2 regions of the Ferrigenium straubiae genome follow, and region 2 is predicted to be linked to the other one. Evidence: riboswitches for the same ligand, from Rfam matches in the RefSeq annotation. Region 2 holds a riboswitch; the other holds the start of a gene.
The links. A riboswitch is a leader RNA that binds a small molecule or an ion and turns the genes downstream of it on or off. The one in region 2 is predicted to bind cyclic di-GMP.
Positions count from the first base shown of each region.

Region 1 (4,287 bases), 390 kb from region 2:
TTCGACATAACCAACGACCTGGCTGGCGTCTTTTGGCAGCCTAGTCGGATGGCTAGTAGTTCCACCAGGCCTGTCCTGAGCCACGCCGAAGAAGGGCTCACCACGAACGGAGGGATATTCAGCGCTTCCTTATTCTGGACAGGCATCTTTAATTCCTGCTTTCGACTGTATATCCGTAGCAACCGAGCGTAATTTTTCCGCTACGACCCTCAGACTGTTCATTTGCACCCTGGCGGCTTCAACCTTCTCCGCATCGACCGGCTGCCCGTCGGACAGGACCGAATTCGTCACCCGCTCTATGGCGTCGGCAAACCGGTCCAGTGCGTTCGCCCGAGCGAGATAGTTTTCAGTCTTGGCCGTCACCGATTTCCATATGGAATGACTGAAGTCGTCCACCTGTTTCAACAGTTCATCTACAAAAACCTCCCCGCCAGCCAAGCCACGCAACAAAGAAACCGGCTCTTCGTCATGCTTTTTCATTTCGCTTCTCCTGTCAGGAAATCAAAGTTCTCTTGATCGTTGCGCTCACCGCTCCCTCCCCGCTTCCTGGAACGCCCCCAGCACCGGCGAAAGCAGGTATTCGAGGATGGTCCGAGTGCCGAGGTGTATCTCCGCCGTAACCTGCATGCCGGGGCTAAGGCTGTGGCGCACGCCGTCGGCGATGAGGTGCTGGGCCTTGAGGTCGATCAAGGCGCGATAGGCGAACGGGAGGTTGCTGCCGGCCTTGTTGCCGGGCTGCTGTTGCGGGTTGTTGTCGCTGGCGTCGGCGGAGAGGTGCGCGACCTCACCCTCGACCATGCCGTACTTCTGGAACTGGTAGGCGGCGAACTTGATCTTGACCGGTTCGCCGGTGTGGATGAAGCCGACGTCCTGGTTGCCGACCCAGACTTCGGCGCGCAGGATTTCGTCGTTGGGGACGAGGGTCATCAGGATGGTGCCGGGGCTGATGACGGTGCCGGGGGTGTGGGTGGCGAGGTCCTTGACGATGCCGTCGTGCGGCGCCCTGAGTTCGTGGAGGCCGTGGCGGTATTGCTGCTTGGCGAGTTCGCCCTTGGCCTTGTCGAGCTTGTCTTCGATGTCGGCGCGTTCGTTCTGCAGGTTGCGCCGGTAGTCGGCGGTGATCTGGGCGAGCCTGCGGGAGGATTGGTCGAGGCTGGCCTGGGCGCTCTGGATGAGGTATTCCTGCGACTTGAGGTCCTGTTCCTTTTCGATGCGTTCGCGCGCCTTGTCGTTGGCCATGATGCGGCTGACGAAGCCGTCCTTGACGAGCTTCTCGTAGGCCTCGTCCTGCTGGCGGTAGTGCGGCAGGGTCTTGAGCAGCTTGGTGCGAACTTCCTCGGCGGCGGCGAGGTCGCTCTGCGCCTTGGCGTGCAGGCTGCGTTCCTGGGCGAGTGCAGTCTCGTAGGCGAGGCGGTTGGCCTGGTGCTGGGCGCGCGCCTGGCTGTAGAGGTCGGCGGGGTCCCCGGCTTGTTTGGCGAAGGGGCGGCCTGAAAGCTCGGTGTCGATGCGGCGCAGGGTGAGGCGTTTGCTCTGCGCATCCGTATTCAGCGTGGCGACATCGGTTCCGGAGAGGGTAGTGTCCATGCGCATGAGCACCTGTCCGGCTTTGACCCGCTGCCCCTCTTCGACGAGGATGTCGCGGATGACGCCCTGTTCGGAGGGCTGGACGATCTTGAGGTAGCTCTGCGGGATGAGCTTGCCCTCGGCGCTGGCGACGACATCGAGCTTGCCGAGGGCGGACCAGATGAACAGGAGCCCCAGCAGGGTGAGCAGGATATACAGCAGGGTACGCGCAAACGGCGCGGGCGGTTGCGCCTGGATGCGCAGCAGGCCGGGGGAGAAGTCGAGGGGATCGACGCCCGTGAGTTGTTTTTTCCAGCGCTTGGCGCGCATTTATTGCTCCCCGGAGGATTTCAGTTGGATCAATCCGGGCTCGATCCGGGGAGAGGCTACGAAAGATATATCGGGAGAAAATACGTCTGACATGCCGCTTACCGCACCGCGATAAGGGAGATGTACTTTTGCAACTGACCTCACCAACATGACGCCCCTCTCTCCACAAACAAAGGAGCTGCCGAAAACTACCATTGGCAGCCCCGCCATCATAGGTTTTACCCCTTAGACCGGAAACTTTGCGTCCCTGCCTTTCGGCAGGTTTGCCTTTTTCATTGGTGCCCCGGAAAAATCCGGTGGCAAGGAAACTGAACAAGTACGTTTGCCCTGAGCCTGTCGAAGGGCGGGCTTTACGGCTTGCGGATTTCATTCCATGCTCCGTTCATGGTTCGACAAGCTCACTACGAACGGAGGACTTATTCACGCTTCCCTAATTATTTTTGTTTGGGCGTAACGTTAATCCGCGGACAGGCATAAAACAATATGCCGAAATGCATATATATTTCGGCCTAGTCATTTGGGACAATCCGGCGATTTCGTGCCTAATGGCTCACCGCCGCAGCTGTCCCCGCCTCAGGTTTGCCGAACTCGATCACTTCGTCCACCTGCAGCGCCTTGGGCAACTGGTGGGTGATGAACAGCATGGTGACCTTGCCCTTGAGCTTGTTGATGGTGCCGGCGAAGTGTTCGGCGGTCTGCATATCGAGGTTGCTCACCGATTCGTCGAAGATCAACACGCGCGGGCGCTTGAGCAGGGCGCGCGCAATGGCGATGCGCTGGCGCTGCCCGCCCGAGAGGCCGATGCCGTTCTCGCCCACCGGGGTCTGGTAGCCTTGCGGGAGCTGCTCGATGACCGCATGTATCTCGGCCATCTTGCAGGCGTGGACGATCTCCTCGAAGCCGGCGTGCGGATTGGCCAGTTGCAGGTTGTCGTAGAGCGTGCCGGAAAAGAGGCGCGTCTCCTGCGGGACGACGCCGAAGTTGGCGCGCAGTTCGTTCGCGGCGAGGTGGCGGATGTCGTAGCCGTCGAGCAGCACGCTGCCGTCGGTCGGCCAGTAGAACCCCTGCAGCATCTTGGCCAGCGTGCTCTTGCCGCAGCCGGACGGCCCCATCAGCACGGTGAGCTTGCCCGCGGGCAGGGTGAGGTTGAGATTGCGGTACAGGTAGGGATGCTTGTCGCTGTAGCGGAAGCTGACCTCCCTGAGCTCGACCTTGCCCCCTGCCCCGCCGCGCGCACGCGCGGGAACGAGGGCATGCGGTTCGGCGGGGGCGTCCATCAGGTCGCCGAGGCGCTTGACGGCGATGTCGGCCTGCTGGAATTCCTGCCACAGCCCGGCCAGGCGCAGCATCGGCTGGCTCATGCGTCCCGCGAACATCTGGAATGCGACCAGCATGCCGATGGTGAAGCCTTCGTTCCGCATCACGAGCAGCGCGCCGACCACGAGGATGGACAGGGTCATGATCTGTTCGAGTGCGTTGGCGGCGACGTTGTAGCTGTTGGAGAGTTGGCGCGTGGAGAAGCCGGCGGCGAGATAGTTAGAGAGCAGGTCGCCATATTTCTGTTCCAGCACCGGTTCCATCTGCAGGGATTTGACGGTCTCCATGCCGGCGACATATTCGGTGACGAAGGCCTGGTTTTTTGCGCCCAGCAGGAACTGGTGGTTGAGCTTGTCGCGCAGCGCGGGCGTGACGGCGAAGCTCAGGGCGCAGATGAGCGACAGCAGCAGGAGCGCGATCAGGGTGAGCTGCCAGCTGTACCAGAACATCACGGCGAGGAAGATGAGCAGGAACGGCAGGTCGAGCAGCAAGGTGACGGCCGCGCCGGAGATGAATTCGCGCACCGTCTCGACGCCATGCAGGCGCGCGACCAGCGTGCCGGTGGGGCGGTGTTCGAAGTACGGCAGCGGCAGGTGCAAGAGGTGGCGGAACACCTGGCTGCCGAGCACGGCGTCGATGCGGTTGCCGGTGTGCAGCACGAAGTACTGGCGCAGCCAGGTCATGGCGCTGTTGAACAACATGAACATGACCAGCCCCACGGCGATGGCGATGAGGGTGCTCTGTGTCTGGTGAACGATGACCTTGTCAATGATGACCTGGGTGAACAGCGGGGTGACGAGGCCGACGAGCTGGATGGCGAGCGAGGCGATGAGGATGTCGCGCCAGACGCGCTTGTGCTTCATCAGCTCCGGCACGAACCAGCGGAAGCCGAACGGTGTGTGGCCGGGCGCGGGGGGCTGCGGGGCGGAGTCGGTCTGTTCCTCTTCGAGGTCGGCCGCGGTCTGCGCGGTGTCGCGCGCGACCAGCAGGATGTCGTTGCGGAAGTGTTGCGTGAACTCGGCGAGCGGAACGGTCTCGGGCTGCTCGGCTCCTGCGCGGAAGAACAGCACGCGCTCT
Region 1 is NZ_CP194331.1:855,652-859,938, forward strand. Features, by position in the region: gene ACRRNM_RS03865 (hypothetical protein) at 130-480, opposite strand; gene ACRRNM_RS03870 (HlyD family type I secretion periplasmic adaptor subunit) at 526-1,893, opposite strand; cyclic di-GMP riboswitch class I at 2,087-2,171, opposite strand; gene ACRRNM_RS03875 (peptidase domain-containing ABC transporter) at 2,436-4,287, opposite strand, start outside.
Region 1: it holds a riboswitch for cyclic di-GMP, as region 2 does, so the genes downstream of both, ACRRNM_RS03870 (HlyD family type I secretion periplasmic adaptor subunit) here and ACRRNM_RS05815 (response regulator) in region 2, are expected to answer to the same signal.

Region 2 (4,287 bases):
TCGGTGTACACCTTCTACGAACCTGATCTGCCGCGCGCGCGCTTCGGGGTCTACAACGTGCTGTGGCAGATCGAACTGTGCCGCAAGCTCGACCTGGATTTCGTCTATCTCGGCTACTGGATCAAGCACAGCCGCAAGATGTCCTACAAGACCGGCTACCAGCCCGCCGAGGGGCTGATAGCCGGGACATGGCAAGCGCTCGGCAAGGAGCCGGCTTGAAGACGCGCCTGGGCGTTTTCATCGCCGCCCTGTTGCTGTTGCCGCTCGCCGGCCTCCTGTTGAGCGGACATGAATGGTATGAGCTCCCTGTTGGCGAGCGACTCGCCGAAGGCAGCATTGCAGCCATCCCCGTAACAGCCCTCCTGCTGCTGGGCTACGCGCTGCTCGTCAATTTCTTCGTCAAAATACGCACCGGCAACAGCCCGTTCGGCATGCAGCACAATTACTATCTGGCCATGGCCGCGGCGGGCGCCGTGCTGGGCTGGCTGATCGTTTACCTCAACCTGTTTGTCGCAAGCTGGCTGAGCGGGCCGGATCATTCGCTCCTGCAGATCATGCTCTGCACCGCCCTTTTTGCGCTGCTGGCACCCGCCGTCCTCATCACGCGCGCCCTGCTCGGCTCGTTCACCGGCCTGCTCAAGCGCCTCGCGCGCGGCCCCGCCCTGCCCGCGCCCGCCCCCGAAACGCTGGCCTTCACCCTGTTGCCGCTTGCGATGCTGGGACTGCTGGGCGGCGCGGCATGGCCCGCGCAACTCTCCTGGCTGCTGTGGGCAGCGCCGCTGTTGCTGCTGGTTGCACTGCAATTGCTGTGGCACGAGAGCACGATCTTCTCCAGCCTGACATCCGGCGACTGGGGGCGCGTAGCCTGCGCCGTGCTCGCCGGCCTGATCGTCGGCAACCTCGCCGCGATGAGCCATCGGGTGGCGGGCGGCGATCTCGCGGTCAGCCCACTGTTCGCGCAGGCCGGCTATGCCCTGTTCGGCCTGCTGTGCCTGCAGCTCGGCGACATCATCGCGGAGAACTGGCGCGGCAAGAAGCGCAGCGACCTGTTCAAGAAGAAAAAATTTTCCATCCCCATCGTCGTGAAGAAGAACTGACCCATGTACCCACTGCTGCGCCCCCTGCTGTTCCGGCTTGACCCGGAGACCGCCCATAACCTGACACTAAGCGGACTCAGAACCGCGCATGCTCTCGGCCTGAGCGGCCTCATCGCGAAGCGCCCCCCCGACGATCCGCGCACCGTGATGGGGCTGACCTTCCCCAACCCCGTCGGCCTCGCCGCCGGGCTCGACAAGAACGGCGAGTGCATAGCCGGGCTCGCGGCGCTCGGCTTCGGCTTCATCGAGATCGGCACCGTGACCCCGCTGCCGCAGCCCGGCAACCCCCGGCCGCGCCTGTTCCGCCTGCCCGGAGCGCAGGGCATCATAAACCGCATGGGCTTCAACAACGAAGGCGTGGATGCGCTGATCGAGAATGTGCAGTGCGCAAAATGCAAGGGTATCCTCGGTATCAACATCGGCAAGAACGCTGCCACGCCGATCGAGAAGGCGGCAGACGACTACCTGATCTGTCTGCGCAAGGTGTACGCGCACGCGAGCTACGTCACCGTCAACATCTCCTCGCCCAACACGAAGAACCTGCGCCAGTTGCAGGGCGGCGACGAACTCGACGCGCTGCTCGCGCAACTAAGGGCGGAACAACTGAAGCTCGCCGAAACACACGGCAAATACACGCCGCTCGCGGTGAAGATTGCCCCCGACCTCGACGCGGAACAGGTTAAACAGATCGCCGCGCTGCTCGTCAAACACCGCATCGACGGCGTGATCGCGACCAACACCACGCTGTCGCGCGAGGGCGTGGAAAACCTGCCGCACTGCAACGAGACCGGCGGACTCTCCGGCGCCCCGGTGCGCGAAAAATCCACCGCCGTGATCCGCCAGCTTGCCGCCGAACTGCAAGGCGCGCTGCCCATCATCGGCGCGGGCGGCATCCTGAGCGGCGCGAACGCCGCGGAGAAGATCGAGGCGGGAGCCTCATTGGTACAGCTCTACAGCGGCCTGATCTATCGCGGTCCGGCGCTGGTCGGCGAATGCTGCGCCGCCCTCCGCGCCCTGTAATTCGAGGCTGAGCCGGAAGCACCTGTCTCCGGCATTCATCCTCGACAAATTTGATACACTTTTTTTGCATGATCTGCTAGAGTGGCAGCACAAGGTTGTAAAGGGCAAACCCGACCGAAAGGCGGGGACGCAAAACCACCGGTCTGACTGGCTATGCCATATGACAGCGGGGTCGCCAAACCGATGAAGTTTTCCTTCTTTGCGTTTAGCACGCGTCCTTCCTCATCTGCCCCACAGCCTTTTCATAAACCGATTGATCCGGCATTGCCGCGCGCAGCCTGTTTCGTACCGGATCGGACACGATGAAAGGAGCAATACCATGTTACTTTCCAATGCGCTAATCGTTGATACTTCGCAAGCCACGCGGGATTACGTCCGGAAGATTCTTCATCGGGATTTGGGATGCAAGGAAATCCACGAAGCCAAGGATGCAGACGATGCAGTTCGAGTACTGAAGTCCGGGCGCGTCATCAACTGGATTTTCAGCTCATTGGAAATGCCCGGTCTGTCCCCGCGCGATCTTCTTGGAATCATCCGCAACAGCCCGCATAGCATGCGCACCCGCTTCGTGCTGATGTCATCCAGCGTCGAGCCCGTTGCCCGGGAAATCGCCCTCCGGGAGGGCGCCGCCGATTACCTGTGCAAGCCCTTTGCCCCCGACCAGTTGGTTGGCATGGTGCACCGCCTCAAAGGCCTGATGGAACGGCGTCGCGCCGAGAGGCTCAAGACCGCCCTGCCTTGTGAAATCAACATCGGCTTCGATTCATTTCACGACTACGGGGCGGAACTGGCCGATATCTCGATGACCGGCTGCCGGGTGAAGACTTCGCAAGTCAAACCTGGCAGCGGGTATGTCGATGACTTTGCCACCGTTACCCTGCCGCTGGAAAATGACTCTCCATTCCATTTCCAGGCAAGAATAAAGCGGGTGGAATTCAGCAAATCCTGCACCGACCCATTGCGCAATACCGAGGTGGCGGTTGAGTTCGTTAATGTCCCTCCACCACTCAAGGAAAAACTCGAATCGTTTATCGCTTCCTGCAGGGAAAAATTCTGCGCCCAAATGGCAAAAGTAGCCGACCACGCATCAGCGCCGCCACTACCCTCAGGCAGCCACTGAAAATCCCCCCTCTCATCGGCGCCCCGCTTCTTGCGGGGCGTTGTTTTTTGGAAACCTCTGAACGCGAACGATTGAAGCGGCATTTGAATCGGGAGATAATCCGCCCCTGATTCCACAGGTGCGAATATGACCGAATATCTGCTCATCCTGGTTGGCGCGGTGTTCGTGAACAACATCGTGATGGTCAAGATTCTCGGCCTCTGCCCCTTCATGGGGGTATCCCGGAAGCTGGAGACTTCGCTCGGCATGGGTCTGGCCACCACCTTCGTGCTGACCGTGGCCTCGGGCGCCAGCTACCTCATCAACGAATACCTGCTCGGGCCGGAGCTCTCCTACCTGACCACGCTGTCGTTTATCGTGGTGATCGCGGGCATCGTGCAGTTCACCGAGATGGTGATCCAGAAGACCAGCCCGATGCTGCACCAGGTGCTCGGCATCTACCTGCCGCTCATCACCACCAACTGCGCGGTGCTGGGCATCCCGCTGCTCAACGTGCAGGCGAACCACAACTTCATGGAATCCGTCTTCTTCGGCATGGGCGGCGCGCTGGGCTTCACGCTGGTGATGGTGCTGTTCGCCGGGATGCGCGAGCGCATGGAAGGTGCGGACGTGCCGGGCATCTTCAAGGGCTCGGCAATCGCGATGGTCACGGCGGGGCTGATGAGCCTGTCGTTCATGGGGTTTTCGGGGTTCATCAAATAATGGGGGCCAAATGCTAAACGCCCTGCTCGTCATGGCGGCCATCGCCCTCGCGCTCGGCGCGGTGCTGGGCTACTCCGCGATCCGGTTCCGCGTCGAGGGCAACCCGCTGGTGGACAAGATCGATGCGATCCTGCCGCAGACGCAGTGCGGACAATGCGGCTATCCCGGCTGCCGTCCCTACGCCGAGGCGATTGCCGCCGGGGAAGACATCAACAAGTGCCCACCCGGCGGCGAGGACGGCATCCGCAAGCTTGCCGACCTGCTCGGCGTGGAATTCAAGCCCTTCGGCAGCGGCACGGTGCTCAAGCCGAAGGCGGTCGCCTTCATCGACGAGAACCTCTGCATCGG
Region 2 is NZ_CP194331.1:1,242,169-1,246,455, forward strand. Features, by position in the region: gene ACRRNM_RS05800 (arginyltransferase) at 1-219, shown strand, start outside; gene ACRRNM_RS05805 (hypothetical protein) at 216-1,097, shown strand; gene ACRRNM_RS05810 (quinone-dependent dihydroorotate dehydrogenase) at 1,101-2,117, shown strand; cyclic di-GMP riboswitch class I at 2,211-2,297, shown strand; gene ACRRNM_RS05815 (response regulator) at 2,317-3,237, shown strand; gene rsxA (electron transport complex subunit RsxA) at 3,364-3,939, shown strand; gene rsxB (electron transport complex subunit RsxB) at 3,950-4,287, shown strand, end outside.